DNA from 2 places in the Streptosporangium jomthongense genome. Region 2 is predicted to be linked to the other one. Evidence: riboswitches for the same ligand, from Rfam matches in the RefSeq annotation. Region 2 holds a riboswitch; the other holds the start of a gene.

Region 1 (8,613 bases), on a different contig from region 2:
TGCTGGCGACCCTGATCGGTTTGCCGCCCGCCCGCCGGGCCATGGCGGAGGCGTTCGAGCGCAGGGCTTCCAGGTCCAGCACGGCGAACGGAGGATCCAGGTGCGCTGTCGCCCGGTCGTAGCGCTGACGGTCGTCCATGCCCGCAGAATAGCCGTAAAACGACTAATATGAGCAGTGTTCATGTTGAGATGCCGGCGGTAAATTCTCCGGCCAGGGCGACTCCGGGATCGTGAAAGTCGCCGCTTCACCCCCGCGTGACGACTCCGGGACGCGTAGACCTGTCCAGGTGATGAGCACTCTCCAGGACATCATGGCGGGGACGGGCGGAACCACGGCGGGGGAGCACCTGCACGCCGTCCGGCGCAGATCGGTACGGCTGCTGCGGCCTGAGCGCAATCCGGCGGGCCTGGTGGCCGCCGTACTGGTCTCGGCGGCGCTCTCGGCCGCGGCCTGTGTGACGGCGGGGCTGACGATGGGCTCCCCGATGGGGCGGGTGCCGTACCGCAGGGTCGCCGAGGGGATCGGGGCGGCCAGGTGGTCCGACCCCGCGGTCTTCGCCGTGGCGCTGGTGGTGACGGCGGCCGGGATCGTGCTGTTCGCCCTGGCCGTGCTGCCGGGCAAGACCCGGTTGGTGCCGCTGGAGTCCGCGGACTCCCGGATGGTGATCGGCCTGACCAGGGCTGGGCTTCGCCGTACGCTGCGGGCGGCGGCGGAGTCGGTCGACGGGGTCGGGCGGGCCCGGGTACGGCTCGGCTCGCGTGACATCGAGGTCACCGTGTTCACCGACGCCGACCGGACGGGCCACCTGCTGCGTCAGGTGGGCATCGTCGTGGGTGACCGGCTGACGGCCCTGGGCGCGATGTGCGCGCGAGAGATCGTCGTACGGCTGTGCAGGAGGGGAGCCTGATGCGGGCCTACCTGGACAACAGGATCGGCTTGGCCCTCACGGGGGTGACGCTGACCGGGGCGGGGATGTACGCCTGCCTGCGGGGGCAGGGAAAGCTCTCCTCCCAGCCACGCGACGACCGGATCATGAGCCGGGGGCTGCCCTCCTACCTGGAGCAGCACGCGTGGCTGGGATGGCTGGTGGCGTTGCTACTGGTGGTGCTGGCGCTGCTGTCGATCAGGTGGCTGCTGCGCGCCCTGGGCTGGGGACGGGTGGGACGCCGCAGCGCCACCGGTACGGCCATGCTGGGGGTCGCGGTTAAAGAAATCGAAGGGCTCGTCCGAGTTGGCGTCAGGCACGCGAAGGACGATCGTCTGCGCGTCGCGATCACCTGCGGGCCGGCCACCGACGTCGGCAGGCTCGTCGCGCGGCTGAACAAGGACGCGGTCTCCAAGGTCCGCAGGACGATAGGGGACGAGAACCTCGGCGCCTGGGTCAGGCTGCACGTCCGGGGCCGCTGACCCCGCCGGTCCCGGTGCCGCCGGTTCCGGGGCGGCGGGGGCGGCGGGGGCACGGTCCCGTACGGCGAAGGCGAGTCCCGCGGCCAGGCAGGCGAACGGGACGGCCGGGACCACGTAGCGGTGGTCGAAGGCCGCGATGAAGGGCGGCAGGGCCAGCAGTACGGCCCCCGCCGCCCACGGCAGCAGCACGACCCCGCCGAGCCGCCGCCAGTTGCGCAGCACCCCGGCCAGCCCGACCAGCACGATCACGGCGAGGACCGGGCCGCGCAGGAAGCCGTTCTCCTGGTAGAGGCGCAGCCAGCCCGCGTACGGCTCGACGAGACGGGTCTCGCCGGAGGCGCCCTGGTAGGCGACGGTCAGTTCCTCGGCGGTCCTGCCCTGGGAGGCGGCGCCGGTGGGGAAGGGCCTGGCGACGGCGGGGAAGACGTAGGCGCTCTGCGGGCCGGGGGTCGGGTAGACCCTGCGTTCCCAGTCGAAGACATGGGCCACGTCGGTGAGGCCCGCGGTGAGGAAGTCGAGCGGCTGCGCCCTGATGGCCTGGGCCGCGAAGGCGCCCGCGAGCCTGTCACGCTCGGCCCAGGTTCCCTTGACCTTGTTCAGGGGCGAGGAGGCGTCCCAGATGTAGACGGGCGGGGCCTTGCGCTCGGCGACGGGGACGGTCGGGCACAGCGCGGCCTCGGGACCGGCGGGTTTGATCCTGGCGCAGTCGGCGAAGGTCATGGTGCGCGCCCAGAGGAAGGCGTTTCCCCTGGTCAGGCCGTAGTTGCCGTACTCGGAGGCGAACCAGGCCGCGTAGCCGCCCAGGCCGATCGCGCAGGCCAGCGCGGTGGCCGTGACCGCCCGCCATCCGGACCGTCCGATCACCATGCACACCAGTACCACGAGGGCCAGCGGCAGCCCGATCGTCCTGGTCACGGTCGCCGCCGCGAGCAGGAGCCCGGCGAGCAGCGCCGCCCACGCAGGCGGGCGTCGCCGCCACATCACCAGCGTGACCGCCGCGACCACGAGGAACTCCATCGGCAGGTCCGCCATGACGAGGTGTTCGAGCTGGACCTGGTGGACGTCGAGCAGCACGGGGAGCGTGATCAGCGTCGCCCCCCACCCCGGCAGCCCTCCCCGGCGGCGCAGCAGGAGGTAGACGCACAACGCCGTGGCGAGCCCGAGCAGGTGCTGGATCACCACGACCGCCTGGACGCTGGACAGCGGGCGCAGCGCCCACAACAGCAGGGAGTAGCCGGAGGGCCGGGACTCCATCGGCCGGGGGTCGAGTCCGGCGCCGAGGTAGACGAAGGAGTCGGCCCAGAACCACAGCGTGGGCCGGTAACCGAGCACGGCCAGCGCGCGCACCCCGATCCCGGCGAGCAGGGCCAGCGCGAAGAACCAGTGAGAGCCACGGGAACCACGGGAGCCCGGGGAGCCGCTGTGGTCACGGTGGTCGCCGGGGAGGGCGGACGCGCGGTGGCGGGCCCGGCCTCCCGGACGTGTCTTCTCCGGCTGTGAGACCTCCGTCGGCACGACGTCCTCCCGACTCTCGGTGACAGCGGCACCCAGCATAGGGGCGCTACGGCGAGTGGCCGGGTGAGATGTCAAAGTTCGTGGAGTTTGGCGTGTTTGCTGGGAGGTCGGGTCAGCATTCGATGACGTTCACCGCCAGGCCGCCCCTGCTCGTCTCCTTGTACTTGTCGAGCATGTCGCGGCCGGTGTCGCGCATCGTCTTGATCGCCTTGTCCAGGGAGACGAAGTGGCGGCCGTCGCCGCGCAGTGCGATCCTGGCCGCGGTGATGGCCTTGATCGAGGCCACCGCGTTGCGCTCGATGCACGGGATCTGCACCAGGCCGCCGATCGGGTCGCAGGTCAGCCCCAGGTTGTGCTCGATGCCGATCTCGGCGGCGTTCTCCACCTGCTCGGGGGTGCCGCCGAGCGCCTCGGTCAGCCCGGCCGCCGCCATCGAGCAGGCGGAGCCGACCTCGCCCTGGCAGCCGACCTCGGCGCCGGAGATGGAGGCGTTCTCCTTGAACAGCACGCCGATCGCCCCCGCGGTGAGCAGGAAGCGCACCACCCCGTCGTCGTCGGAGTTCGGGACGAACCGGTCGTAGTAGGTGAGCACGGCCGGGACGATGCCCGCCGCGCCGTTCGTCGGCGCCGTGACGACCCGCCCGCCCGCGGCGTTCTCCTCGTTCACCGCGAGGGCGAACAGCGAGACCCAGTCCATCGCGTGCAGCGGGTCCTTCTCCGCGGCCTCGCTCTGCAGCCTCCGGTGGAGCTGGTGGGCCCTGCGCCTGACCTTCAGGCCGCCGGGCAGCACGCCCTCCTTGGCGATGCCGCGCCCGACGCACTCGCTCATGACGCGCCACAGGTTCAGCAGCCGGTCGCGGATCTCCCGCTCGGACAGGCCGAAGGCCTTCTCGTTCTCCAGCATCAGCCCCGAGACGGAAAGACCCGTCTCCGTGCAGTGGCCGAGCAGTTCGGCCGCCGTGGTGAAGGGGTACGGCAGGACGGTGTCGTCCGGTTTGATGCGGTCGGCGCCGGTGGCGTTCTCGTCGACCACGAAGCCGCCGCCGACCGAGTAGTAGACCTTCTCCCGCAGGACGTCGCCGGTCTCCCCGAAGGCGGTGAACCGCATGCCGTTCGGGTGGTGCGGCAGGGAGATCTTGCGTTCGAAGACGAGATGCTCACCGACCGCGAACGGGATCTCGCGGGAGCCGTACAACCGGATCGTTCCCGAGGCGCGCATGGCGGCCAGCCGTTCGTCGACGGTGTCGACGTCGACGAGTTCGGGTTTGTCGCCGGTCAGGCCGAGAAGGACGGCCTTGTCGCTGCCGTGGCCCTTGCCGGTCAGGCCGAGCGAGCCGTAGAGGATGACCTCGACCCGGGTGGTCTTGTCGAGCAGGCCGTCGTGGTCGAGCCCTCTGGCGAACCTGTGGGCGGCGGCCATCGGGCCGCCGGTGTGCGAGCTGGACGGGCCGATACCGATCTTGAAGAGGTCGAAGACGCTGATCGCCATTGATCTGCCCTGCCTTTGCGCTGTCCCGCGGTCGTGATCACGCGCGCCGGTGGACGCGCGTGATCACGACGCAAGATTAGATATTTCAGGATTCGCCCGAAGTGAGTGCCGTGTACTCCTCGGGGGACAGCAGGTCCTCCGGGTCACCCTCAAGCCGGACGCGGAACAGCCAGCCGTCGCCATAGGGGTCACTGTTGACCAGCGAGGGGTCGTCGACGACGGCCTCGTTGACCTCGACGACCTCACCGCCGACCGGCGCGAAGATGTCGCTCACCGACTTGGTCGACTCGACCTCGCCGACCGCCTCACCCGCGGTGAGCGAGGAACCGGCCTCGGGCAACTGGACGAAGACCACGTCACCGAGGGCGTTGGCGGCGTAGGCGGTGATGCCGACGGTCAGGGTCAGGCCGTCGTCTATGCCCGAGATCCACTCGTGCTCCTTGGTGTAGTGCAGCTCCTCGGGAATGTCACTCACTTTTTCCTCCTGTAGAAAGGCAGCTCAACGACCTCGACCGGCTCGTGACTGCCCCGGATGTCCACGGCCAGTCCAGCGGACGTTCCGTTGTCCACGTAGGCCATGGCGATCGGCCTGCCCAGGGTCTGGGAAGGCGCTCCGCTGGTCACCTCTCCGACGACGACGCCGTCGCCGGAGACCACCGGATACCCGTGGCGGGGCACCCTGCGGCCGGTCGCGATCAGTCCCACCAGGCGGCGGGCCGGGGGGACGTCCTTGAGCGGCTCAAGGGCGGCCCTGCCGACGAAGTCGCCTGGTTTGTCAAACCTCACCACACGGCCGAGCCCCGCGTCGAACGGGGTGAGATCAGCGGAGAGCTCGTTGCCGTACAGCGGCATCCCCGCCTCAAGACGGAGGGTGTCACGCGCCGAAAGCCCGGCGGGCAGCAGGCCGTACGGCTCGCCCGCCTTGGTGAGCGCGGCCCACAGCGGCTCGGCGTCGTCGGCGGCGACGAACAGCTCGAAGCCGTCCTCGCCGGTGTAGCCGGTGCGGGCGACGAGGGCGGAGAGCCCGGCGACGGTCGCGGGAAGGCCCGCGTAGTACTTCAGGCCGTCGAGGTCGGCGTCGGTGAGCCCGCCCAGGATCTCGCGGGAGCGCGGCCCCTGTACCGCGACCAGCGCGTACTGCTCGGAGCGGTCCTCGACCGCGGCCTCGAAGGCCCCGGCGCGCTCGGTCAGCTCGGCGGCGACCCGGGGGTAGTTGGAGGCGTTGGCGACGACCATGAACTCCTGGTCGGCCAGGCGGTAGACGATCAGGTCGTCGAGCACGCCGCCCTGGGGATCGACGATCATCGTGTAGCGGGCGCGTCCCGGCTCAAGGGCGGAGATGTGACCGACGAGCGCGTAGTCGAGGGCCTCGCCTGCCTGCGGGCCCGTCACGAAGATCTCTCCCATGTGGGAGAGGTCGAACAGGCCGGCCGCCTGGCGGACCGCGTTGTGCTCGGCGGACTCGCTTCCGTAGCGCAGCGGCATCAGCCAGCCCGCGAAGTCGGTCAGCGTCGCGCCGAGGGCCTCGTGAACACCGCGCAGCGGCGTGGGTCGGGACATGTTCGCACCTCAGACAGGGGTCGGATGAGAAGCATCCTCCCCCTCTGTCATGGATGCCTGAGAGCTTCGCCCGATTTTTGCCGGACTTTCACCTTCGGCGAGGCCGTACGGCCTGCTTTCCAGAGGCACCTACCCACGCGGTCCTTTGCCTTGAGAGGTTTGCGGGGAGGGCTTGCTCCTTCAGGGGTCCTGGCCTGGATGTCAGGACGCTCTCCCGCGCGGGCTCGTCGGTGTCCCGGCCAGCCTAACCGTAGGCGAGGGCCGAGCGAAATCCCCGGGTCGGGACAGAGTGTCCGGTTAGGCGTGATCATGACGGCTCTCGCATAACCTGAAGGTGCAGTGGGGGATTTGTTCCAACATCGAATCGTGGAAACAGGACGGCTACCGCTCTTCTGTTTCTTCGTCGCGCTGATCGTCGCCTTCGTCTTCACCCGCATCAACGTCCGGCTCATCCGCGCCAAGATCGGCTGGTTCGGCAACGTCAGCGTCGGCGACATGCACATCCACCATGTGGTGTTCGGCGTGGTGCTGACGATGCTCGGCGGGGTCTCCGGCCTGCTCGTCTCCGGCGTGTCCCAGGGGTGGTACGCCCTGACCGCGGCCGTCTTCGGGGTGGGCGCCGCCCTCATCCTGGACGAGTTCGCGCTGATCCTGCACCTGCACGACGTCTACTGGGAGGAGGAGGGCCGCACGTCGGTCGACGCGGTGTTCATCGCGATCGCCGTCACCGGTCTGCTCCTGCTCGGCCTGCGCCCGCTGGGCTGGGAGCGGCCGGACGGCACGCCGCAGGGGACGTGGCTGGCGGTCGGCTTCCTCGTGCTCAATCTCATGCTCGCCGTGGTCACCCTGCTGAAGGGGAAGATCTGGACGGGCATGGTCGGTCTGTTCGTCCCGCTGCTGCTGATCGTCGGGGCGCTGCGGCTGGCCCGGCCCGGCTCCCCCTGGGCCCACTGGTTCTTCGCCCCGGGCTCCCGAAGGCCGAGGCCCTGGAAACTGGCCAGGGCGCAGCGCCGTGAGGAGCGCTGGCGCCGCCCGGCCATCAAGGTCAAGATCGCCTTCCAGGAGTTCGTCTCCGGCCGTCACGACCTGCCCTCCTCCCGCCTGCGGCCACGCCGCTGACCTCGGTGAACCGCCGTGCCGTACTGTCGCGCGCCCGGTGAAACTAATCTCATTAGACAGAAGCTAATGTGATTAGTTACAGTCTAGGGGTTCTAGGAGAGAGGGGTGCGTATGGCGCGGGCCGGGTTGACGACGGATCGGGTGACGCTCGCCGGTGCCGAACTGGCCGACGAGGTCGGGTTCGACCGGCTGACCATGTCGGCGGTGGCACGACGGCTCGGGGTGAAGGACGCCAGCCTCTACGCGCACGTTCGCGGCCTTGAGGACCTGCGCGGCCGGATCGCCCTGCTGGCGGCCGACGAGAAGAGCGTCCGCATCGCGGAGGCCACCGCGGGGCTGGCGGGCAGGGACGCGCTGGTCGCGTACGCGACCGCCTACCGGGACTACGCCCGCGAACACCCGGGCCGCTACATGGCGACGCAGATCCCCACGGAGATCGACCCCGAGCTCCTGGCCGCGGCGCGCGGGCCGCGGCGCGCGATCGAGCTGACCTACGGCATGTTGCGCGCCTACGCCCTCGGGGAGCCCGACTTGACCGACGCGGTACGGCTGCTGCGCAGCATGCTGCACGGCTTCATCAGCCTTGAGGCGGCGGGCGGGTTCGCGCACTCGCGCCCGGCCGAGGAGTCGTGGTCACGCTGCCTCGACGCCCTGCACACCCTCCTGGAGCGCTGGCCCGCCGAGCACGAACCACACGGTGAAGGAGACAGGACATGACCGAGACGACCACCGGACGCCTGCGTGTGGACGGCGCCGAGCTGTACTACGAGGTGCGGGGGCGCGGGCCGCTCCTGCTGCTGATCCCCGGCGGCACCGGCGGCGCCGCCTCCTTCGAGGAGATCGTCGACGACCTGGCCGCCGACCGCACGGTCGTCACCTACGACCCGCGCGGCCTGTCCAACAGCCCGCTGGACGACCCGGCGGCGCCCCAGCGGGTGGAACAGCACGCCGAGGACGCCCTCGGGCTGATCGACCTGCTCTCCCCCGGGGAGCCCGTCAGCGTGGCGGGCTGCAGCTCGGGGGCGATCGTCGCGATGCACCTGCTCACCGCCCACCCCGGGCGGATCGCACGTGTCGTGGCGCACGAGCCGCCGCTGGCCGAGGTGCTGCCGGACGCCGCCGAGCACCGCGTGATGCTCGCCCGTGTCCGGGAGGCCTTCGACCGGGAGGGGCCGATGGCCGCGGCGACCGTGCTCGCGGCCGGTCTCAGGCGCCCGGGGGAGAGCGCCGGCGCGCGGCCCGCCGCCGAGCTGTCCCCCAGGGCGGCCGCGCGCGTCGAACGGTCGATGGCCGACGCCCCCTACTTCATCGGGCGTGTCATCCCGAGCTTCATGGCCCACGTCCCGGACGTGGACCGGCTGCGGGCCCTGTCGGACCGGCTCGTGCTCGCGGCCGGGGCGGACTCCCACGGCGAACTGCCCTACCGTCCCGCGGCCCTCCTGGCGGAGCGGTTCGGCACGGAGCTGGTCCACTTCCCCGGCGGGCACACGGGGCTCAGCACCCACCCCGCCGAGTTCGGGAA
Region 2 (8,613 bases):
CTGCCTGGCCGCCGATCCGGGAGCCCTGGCCCCTCGCATCCTGAACGGCTGGAGCACCCGGGCGACCACTCCGCCGATCGGCGTCACCGCGTCCCGTACGGCCAGCAGGTCGGGTGCGTCCACTCCCCCGGCCGAGCCGTGGGTGAGCACCAGCAGGAAACGTGGATCGGCCACCTCGTCGATCTCGGCCACGGCCGGGCCGTGAACGGTGCCGATCTCCACGGACGAGGCAGTACTCCGGATGGACACCGATCTAGTCCTAACGGCTGATGTCCGGGCCTGCGGCAGGGCGGACAATCTCAGGGTGCAGGATCATCACGATATCCGACAGGACGTACGGGCGACCATCGGGGCCCGCCGTGACCTCGGCCCCGAGTACGAGGCCGCGCTCGTCGAGTCCTTCGTCGAACGCCTCGACTCGACGATCGCCGCCAGGGTGCGGGCGGAGCTGCAGGCCACGGGTTATCACCCCCAGCAGCACTATCCGCACCCCCAGGGTCCTCCCCCCGCGCCGCGGCGCAAGGGGAACGGCACCGTCCCGATCGCGCTCGGCTCGCTGGGGCTGGCCATCCCGCTGACCGCCGTCGCCGCCGAGGGCGGGACCGTGGGGATCCTGGTCGCCTGGGGCGGCATCGTGGTGATCAACATCGCCCACGCCCTCGGCGGGCTGCGCCACCGCGACTGAAGAGCGGGGCCGGAGACTCAGGCGTCCCGGTTGCGTCGCAGCCTGACCTCCTCGGCCAGTTCCTCGTCCGCGCTGTCCAGGCCGTAACGCCACACCCGCTCGGCGTCCTCGTCACGCCCTCTGAGCGGCAGCGTGCGGGCCAGCAGCTCGATGGCCAGCGCCCCGGTCTCGGCGTCGCCGCCCTCCTCCACCGCCCCGGTGAGCTCGGCGCAGGCCAGTTCGAGATGGGCGATGCCGAGCAGCACCCGCAGCCTCGCCGTCTCCACGACGTCCGGCACGGACAGCGCCTCGACGAGCACTCCCGCCGCCTCGGCCGCCTCCCCCTCCTCAAGGAGGATCTCGGCCAGCCGCTGGGCGGCGAGGGAGGAGATCTCCGGCTCTCCGGTCGCCAGCGCGGCCCTCAGGGCCTCCTCCGCCTCCACGGGGCCCACGGCGAGCCTGGCCAGGCCCATGTGCGCCAGCGGAGCGCAGGCGGCGTTCCCGGTGCCCAGCGCGGCCTGCCAGGCCGCCCGCGCCTGGTCGGGCAGGTCGTCGCGCTCGAAGCTCCTGGCGAGCAGGCAGGCGGCCTGCCCGGCGAACTCGGGATGGCCGGTGGCCAGCGCGGCACGGGCCGCCGCCCTGGCGTCGGGCGCGTCCCCCCGCTCCTCGAGCACCACCGCCAGCCCGACCGCCGCCTGCGCGCGGTCGGGCCCCTCGGGGTCCGCGGCCAGCTCCGCGAGAATCACCGCGGCGCCGTCCAGGTCACCGTCCTCGGCCAGCCGCCGCGCGGTCTCCAGCGGTCGGGTGTCCACCTCTGGCATGCAGGGTCCCTCCGGGTAAGGAATCGCCCCGGGCCCGGTGGCCCGGAGCCCTGTCCACGAGGTGGATCTTAACGGTGCGAATCAGTCCTCGTAGGCCTCAAGCGGAGGGCAGGCGCACACCAGATTGCGGTCGCCGTACGCCTGGTCGATCCGGCGGACCGGCGACCAGTACTTGGCCTCGCGCACCGACGGCAGCGGGTAGGCCGCCTCGGCCCGCGAGTAGGCGTGCTCCCAGTCGTCGGCCAGCAGGCAGGCGGCCGTGTGCGGGGCGTTGCGCAGCGGGTTGTCGGTCTTGTCGTAGGCGCCGGAGGCGACCTTCTCGATCTCCCCCCTGATCGCGATCATCGCCTCGCAGAACCGGTCGAGCTCGGCCAGGTCCTCGCTCTCGGTCGGCTCGATCATCAGCGTACCGGCCACCGGGAAGGACATGGTGGGAGCGTGGAAGCCGTAGTCGACCAGGCGCTTGGCCACGTCGTCCACGGTCACACCGGTCTCCTTGGTGATCTGGCGCAGGTCCACGATGCACTCGTGGGCGACCAGGCCGCCCCGGCCGGTGTAGAGGACGGGGTAGTGCGGGGCGAGCCTGCGGGCCAGGTAGTTGGCCGACAGGATGGCCTGCTCGGTGGCCGCCTTGAGCCCGTCTGCGCCCATCATCCTGACGTAGGCCCAGGAGATGGGCAGGATGCCCGCCGAGCCGTACGGCGCGGCGGAGACGGGACCGACCGGCGAGTCGTCGCGCAGCGGGTGACCGGGCAGGTAGCCGGCGAGGTGGGCGCGGACCGCGACGGGGCCGACGCCGGGGCCGCCGCCGCCGTGCGGGATGCAGAAGGTCTTGTGCAGGTTCAGGTGGGAGACGTCCGCCCCGAACTCGCCCGGCTTGGCCAGGCCGACCAGGGCGTTGAGGTTGGCGCCGTCGACGTAGACCTGGCCGCCCGCCTCGTGCACCCGCTCGCAGATCTGGGTGATGGTCTCCTCGTAGACGCCGTGCGTCGAGGGGTAGGTCACCATGATCGCGGCGAGCCGGTCGCGGTGCTTGCCGAGCTTGGCGTCGAGGTCGGCGAGGTCCACGTTGCCGTTGTCGTCGCAGGCGACCACGACGACCCGCATACCGGCCATGACCGCGCTGGCGGCGTTGGTGCCGTGCGCGGAGGAGGGGATCAGGCAGACGTCGCGATGGGCCTCGCCGCGGGCGTGGTGGTAGGCGCGGATCGCCAGCAGCCCGGCGAACTCACCCTGGGAGCCCGCGTTCGGCTGGATGGAGACCGCGTCGTAGCCGGTGACCTCGGCCAGCCAGCCCTCAAGCTCCCGCACCAGCTCCGTGTAGCCCTCGGCCTGCTCCGCGGGGGCGTAGGGGTGCAGCCCGGCGAACTCGGGCCAGGTGATCGGCTCCATCTCGGTGGTCGCGTTGAGCTTCATGGTGCACGAGCCGAGCGGGATCATCGACCGGTCGAGCGCGACGTCCTTGTCCTGGAGCCTGCGCAGGTAGCGCAGCATGGCCGTCTCCGACCTGTGGCTGTGGAAGACCGGGTGGGTCAGGTAGTCGCCGGTGCGCGCCAGCCCCTCGGGCAGCGCGTCGTGCGCCGCGGCGTCCAGGTCGGTCAGTACGGCGCCGCTGACCTCGAAGGCGGCCAGGACCTGCTCCAGGTGGAGCTGCTCGGTCCGCTCGTCGCAGGTGACACCGACGTGGTCGGCGTCGACCAGGCGCAGGTTGACGCCGTTGTCGCGGGCCGCGGCCACGATCCGGGCGGCGCGGCCGGGCACCCGGGCGAGCACGGTGTCGAAGAAGGCGTCGTGGACGACCTCGACGCCTCCGTGGCGCAGGCCCGCGGCCAGCACGACGGCGTGCCGGTGGACGCGCCTGGCGATCCTGCGAAGGCCCTCGGGGCCGTGGTAGACGGCGTACATGCCCGCGATGACCGCGAGCAGCACCTGCGCGGTGCAGATGTTGCTGGTCGCCTTCTCCCTGCGGATGTGCTGCTCACGGGTCTGCAGCGCCAGGCGGTAGGCGGGGCGGCCGTCGGCGTCCTGGGAGACGCCGACCAGACGGCCGGGCATCTGCCGCTGCAGGCCGTCGCGGACGGCCATGTAGGCGGCGTGCGGGCCGCCGAAGCCCAGCGGGACGCCGAAGCGCTGCGAGGAGCCGATCGCGATGTCGGCGCCGAGCTCGCCGGGGGCGGCCAGCAGGGTCAGGGCCAGCAGGTCGGCGGCGGCCACCACCTGGGCGCCGCGCGCGTGGGCGGCCTCGGCGACGGCGCGGAAGTCCCTGATCTCGCCGTCGGCCCCGGGGTACTGCACGAGCACGCCGAAACAGTCGGGAAGGGCCTCGGTGAAGTCGCTCTCGACCAGCTCGATGCCGAGCGGCTCGGCCCTGGTGCGCAGCACGGCCTTGGTCTGCGGCAACGAGCCGGCGTCGACGACGAACACGTTCGAGGAGCCGCGCACCGCCCTGCGGGCCAGCGTCATCGCCTCGGCGGCGGCGGTGGCCTCGTCCAGCAGGGAGGCGCCCGCCACGTCGAGACCGGTCAGGTCGGAGACGACCGTCTGGAAGTTGAGCAGGGCCTCAAGGCGCCCCTGGGAGATCTCGGGCTGGTAGGGCGTGTAGGCGGTGTACCAGCCGGGGTTCTCCAGGAGGTTGCGGCGGATGACCGCCGGGGTGATCGTGTCGTGGTAGCCCAGGCCGATCATCGAGGTGAGCACGGTGTTGCGCCCGGCGAGGGCGCGCAGCTCGGCGATGGCCTCCGTCTCGCTCGCGGCGGGCGGGAGGTTGAGCCTGTCCTTCGCCCTGATGGCCTCGGGGACGGCCACCGCGACCAGGTCGGCGGTCGAGGCGAATCCGACCGCCTCGAGCATGCGGGTCTGGTCGGCGTCCGCGGGCCCGATGTGACGGGTGGCGAACGGCGGGGGGGTCAGCTCGCTGAGCGGTGACAGGTCGGTCATGGGAAGCCTCCCGAGACGTTGGAGACCGGCGCTGGGCGCGGGCGTATGCCGGATCTCCCCCTCTGTCATCGCGACCTGAGAGTTTCACCTTCCGGTGCGTGGAAGGCTTTCCCCGTCGGTGAGACGCGCCTGGCGGGCGTGCCTGCTTTCCAGAGTCGCCTCGCCCACGCGGTACCGGGTGCCTGAGAGATTCCGGGGAGGTTGCTCCTTCGGCGCCCCGATCATGCCGGGGTCTCTCCCGCGCAGAGTCAGCAGCGAGACAACCTTACCCGGTGCGGCGAGCCCGGCGACGACGGGCCAGCTCATCCGCGTGGTGATCGCCTAAAGGGCTCTGGCCGGACTCCGCGCGCTCTCCGGGCAGGTCGGCCAGGGAGCCCTCCACCTCCTGCCAGACGCGGCCGAGGGCTATGCCGAAGACACCCTGCCCTCCCTGGAGCAGGTCGATGACCTCGTCGGGTGAGGTGCACTCGTACACGCTCACCCCGTCACTCATGAGGGTGATCTGGGCCAGGTCGTTGACGCCGCGGTCGCGCAGGTGCTGGACGGCGATGCGGATCTGCTGGAGGGACACACCCGTGTCGAGCAGCCGTTTGACGACCTTGAGCACCAGGATGTCGCGGAAGCCGTACAGGCGCTGGGAACCCGAACCGTGAGCGGCCCTGACCGTGGGCTCGACCAGACCGGTGCGCGCCCAGTAGTCCAGCTGCCGATAGGTGATGTCGGCCGCGGCACAGGCGGTGGGACCGCGGTATCCGATGTCGGCGGGCAGTTTCACCGGCTGCCCGTCGAACAGCAGGCCCTCTTCGCCCGCACGCTGACGTGCCTCCCCGCGCCGTTCCGGGTCATCCTGGTCGGCGTTTCTACCCTCGCCGCTGCTGACCGCCACGCGGACCTCCGGCTTTCTCTCATCCCGCGGCCTGATCTGGGGGTTTGCGCACAGCCGCGGGTTTCACTTGCACCGTAGGACTGGGGCCAAGATCAGTCAACGACCCTCCCCGGCGCGTCGTGAAGCGTAAATGCACCGAAATACCTACCCCGCGCGACCGAAGTCCTCGGGCGTGATCGTGTCAAGGAACTCCCTGAACTTCTCCACCTCGTCCTCCTGGTCGTCGGGAATGATCACCCCCGCCTCCCTGACGATGTCCTCACTGGCGAAGATACGGGCTCCCGTACGCAACGCCAGGGCTATGGAGTCCGAAGGACGGGCGCTCACCTCGACCCCGTTGGAGAACACGAGATCGGCGAAGAAGATCCCATCACGGAGTGCGACGATGTTCACGGTGCTCAGCCGGACGCCGAGCGCGTCGAGCACGTCGCGGAAGAGGTCATGGGTGAGTGGCCGGGGTGGCGGCTCTTCGGCCTGGGCCATCGCGATCGCCGTCGCCTCGGTCATGCCGATCCAGATCGGCAGGTACCGCTCCCCATGTGCCTCCTTCAGCAGGACAATAGGCTGGTTTGAGGGCATCTCAACCCGAACGCCCACGACCTCCATCTGCAACACGGGCTGCTCCGTCTTCGCTGGATTATGACCGGTTTGTTCAACGTAACACTCGTGAGGGGACGAGTGCCTGGTCAGGTTCTCACCGGCCCAAGCCCCCACGCACGGCGGAACGCAGGAGCGAGGCGTGCAATTCCAGCAGAAGACCAGAAATCTCCTTGGCGGTCTCGTCGGCCCGGTCGATGGCCCCCGGGCCTCGGCGGCGAAGCAACGGCGCGATGGCCTGTTCGACGAGGGTGGCCTCCCGCTCGGCCGCGGCCTTGACGACCCGCAGGTGGCGTGCCCTGAGCCCGAAGGCGGCCAGTGCCCCCACGCTGCGGGCCACGGCCAGCGCCTCGGCGTCGTAGTGGCGGGCGACCGCGGCGAGCAGGCCGAAGTCCTCAAGCTCGGTGAGGGTCTCCTCGTCGAGCTCGGCGGCGGCGAGCAGTTCCTTGCGGGTGAGACGAACCTCCGGCGGCGCCTCGCCGGGAAGGGCCCGCGGAGGGGTGACCGGCCGGTCCTCGCGGTCCGCGGCCTCGAGCCGGTCCTTGATCACACGCAGCGGCAGGTAACGGTCGCGCTGCTCGCCGAGGATGTAACGCAGCCGCTCGACGTCGGCGTAACTGAACTTCCGGTAGCCGGAGGGACTGCGCTCCGGCTCGATCAACCCCTCGCCCTCCAGGAAACGGATCTTGGAGATGCTGACGTCGGGGAACTCGCCCTGCAACAGGGCGAGCACCTCCCCGATGCTCATGTGCGAACGAGCCGCCTGGGAGCTCATCATCCTCCAGCGGCGCCACGGGTGAGGAAGACCAGGCGGAACTTGCCGATCTGCACCTCGTCGCCGCCGTAGAGCGGGACCTCCTCGATCCGCTCACGGTTGACGTAGGTGCCGTTGAGGCTGCCGACGTCACGGACGGTGAACACCCCTCCGCCGCGCCGGTAGAACTCGACGTGACGCCGCGAGACGGTGATGTCGTCCAGGAAGATGTCACTCTCGGGGTGACGGCCGACCGTGGTCAGGTCGCTGTCCAGCAGGAAGCGGCTGCCCGCGTTGGGACCACGCATGGCGACGAGCAGCGCGGCGCCCGGAGGCAGTTGCTCGACGGCCTGCCGCTCGGCGAGAAGCGTCTCTCCCGTCTCCGCCTCGTAGGCCTCGATCCCGGACAGGGAGATCGTCGACGTACTGTCTCCCGGGGAGTCGAACCTGGTCAGCGGCGACCCGCATCGTGAACAGAAACGGGCGTCCTCAGGGTTGGCATGACCGCACTGCGTGCAGTAGACGCTCGGCATCGATCGGCTCGGCCTCCTACCGCGAGGACGCGGCAACGGTTCTCGGTACGCGCGCCTCGCTTCATCGCTTCTCAAGTATTTGCTCAGACTGCGAATGCCGCAACATACACCGAATAGCGAGAAAGATCAAGTCCGACGCTCGAGGACGGGTTCGGTCGAGGACAAAGTTACCGCCGGGCGGCGCCCCGGTCCATGCCGCCGCGCTGGGTTTTCGCGCTCTCCGGGCCGGGGATCCCAGGGGAGACCTCAGGTCGCCGCCGCCCCCTCCACGACCCTGGCCCAGTGCTCGATCAGGCTCTGCGCCGAGTCGACGTCCCCCGCCTCCGCCCACAGGTGGGTCACCGCCTCGGCCGGGTCCGGCAGCACCAGCGCCCAGCTGCCGTCCTGCGCCACGACGCGCACCCCGTCGGTCGTGTCTATCCGGTACAGCTCGGCGGCCTCGATGACCGAACGCATCACCACGCCCTTGGCGGCCCACGGCGTGGGGACCGTACGGCGCAGCAACCGGGCCTGCGGGATCCTGGCGTCGATCTGGCTGAGCGAAAGGCGGGTCCTGGCGACCAGGCCGAGCAGCCGAAGGAACACCGCCAGGCCGTCGACCGTCGGGCCGAACTCGGGTACCACGAAGCCGCCCCGCCCGTCCGCGGCGAAGACCATGCCCTCCGCCCTGGCCGCGGTGGTCAGCGCGTCCAGCGCGGTCGAGGTCCACTCGACCTGCACGCCGTGGAAGCGGCAGACCTGCTCGGCCACCCGGGTCGTGGTGACCGGCAGGGCCACCCTGCCGCCGCGCCGCTCTGCGGCGACCAGGTCGAGCACGACCAGCAGGGCGCGCTCCTCGCTGATCAGCTGGCCCGTCTCGTCGACGAGCGCGATCCGCTCCCCCACCGGGTCGAAGCGCACGCCGAAGGCCGCCCTGGCCGAGCCGACCAGTTCGGACAGGCGTTGCAGGGCCCGGCGGCGCTCGGCGAGGGTCTCGGTCGGCGAGGCGTCGTCCAGGCGGTTGTTGACGGTGAGCACCTCGACGCCGACCCTGCCCAGGAGGCTGGGCAGCACCAGTGAGGAGGTGCCGCCCGCGCAGTCGACGACGACCTTCAGGTCGGCGTCGCGCACCCCGGTGACGTCCACGCAGCGCAACAGCTCGTAGGTGTAGTCCTCGATCGCCCTGGCCGGGAAGCTCAGCTCGGCGATCTCCCCGGGGAAGGCTCGGCGGAACTCCTGGCGGGAGAAGACCCGCTCCAGTTTGCGCTGGGCGCCCTGGGAGAGGTCGGCGCCGTGCTCGTCCATGAAGACGATGTCCACGCTCTGCGGGTCGCCCGGGGTGGTGCGCAACGCGATCCCGCCGACCGCGTTCTCCCTGGCGGTGTGGAAGCGCGAGACGGGCAGCGGGGCCGCCTCCAGGTCGAGCACGTTGATCGCGCTGG

The links. Region 2 has a riboswitch for glycine ahead of gcvP (aminomethyl-transferring glycine dehydrogenase). Riboswitches for the same ligand answer to the same signal wherever they lie in the genome.
Region 1: another riboswitch for glycine. It lies ahead of gcvT (glycine cleavage system aminomethyltransferase GcvT); the one in region 2 lies ahead of gcvP (aminomethyl-transferring glycine dehydrogenase).

The regions. Positions count from the first base shown of each region.
Region 1 covers NZ_JBHSBC010000032.1:111,645-120,257, reverse strand. Annotated here, with positions in the region: gene ACFOYY_RS26130 (amino acid deaminase/aldolase) at 1-139, opposite strand, end outside; gene ACFOYY_RS26125 (DUF6286 domain-containing protein) at 291-908, shown strand; gene ACFOYY_RS26120 (hypothetical protein) at 1,097-2,923, opposite strand; gene ACFOYY_RS26115 (L-serine ammonia-lyase) at 3,036-4,412, opposite strand; gene gcvH (glycine cleavage system protein GcvH) at 4,498-4,887, opposite strand; gene gcvT (glycine cleavage system aminomethyltransferase GcvT) at 4,884-5,972, opposite strand; glycine riboswitch at 6,014-6,098, opposite strand; glycine riboswitch at 6,101-6,199, opposite strand; gene ACFOYY_RS26100 (hypothetical protein) at 6,339-7,091, shown strand; gene ACFOYY_RS26095 (TetR/AcrR family transcriptional regulator) at 7,203-7,808, shown strand; gene ACFOYY_RS26090 (alpha/beta fold hydrolase) at 7,805-8,613, shown strand, end outside.
Region 2 covers NZ_JBHSBC010000008.1:252,060-260,672, reverse strand. Annotated here, with positions in the region: gene ACFOYY_RS09165 (alpha/beta hydrolase family protein) at 1-222, opposite strand, end outside; gene ACFOYY_RS09160 (hypothetical protein) at 305-685, shown strand; gene ACFOYY_RS09155 (hypothetical protein) at 703-1,485, opposite strand; gene gcvP (aminomethyl-transferring glycine dehydrogenase) at 1,567-4,422, opposite strand; glycine riboswitch at 4,582-4,673, opposite strand; gene ACFOYY_RS09145 (MerR family transcriptional regulator) at 4,688-5,308, opposite strand; gene ACFOYY_RS09140 (bifunctional nuclease family protein) at 5,453-5,923, opposite strand; gene ftsR (transcriptional regulator FtsR) at 6,003-6,653, opposite strand; gene ACFOYY_RS09130 (FHA domain-containing protein) at 6,680-7,192, opposite strand; gene ACFOYY_RS09125 (mannose-1-phosphate guanyltransferase) at 7,439-8,613, opposite strand, start outside.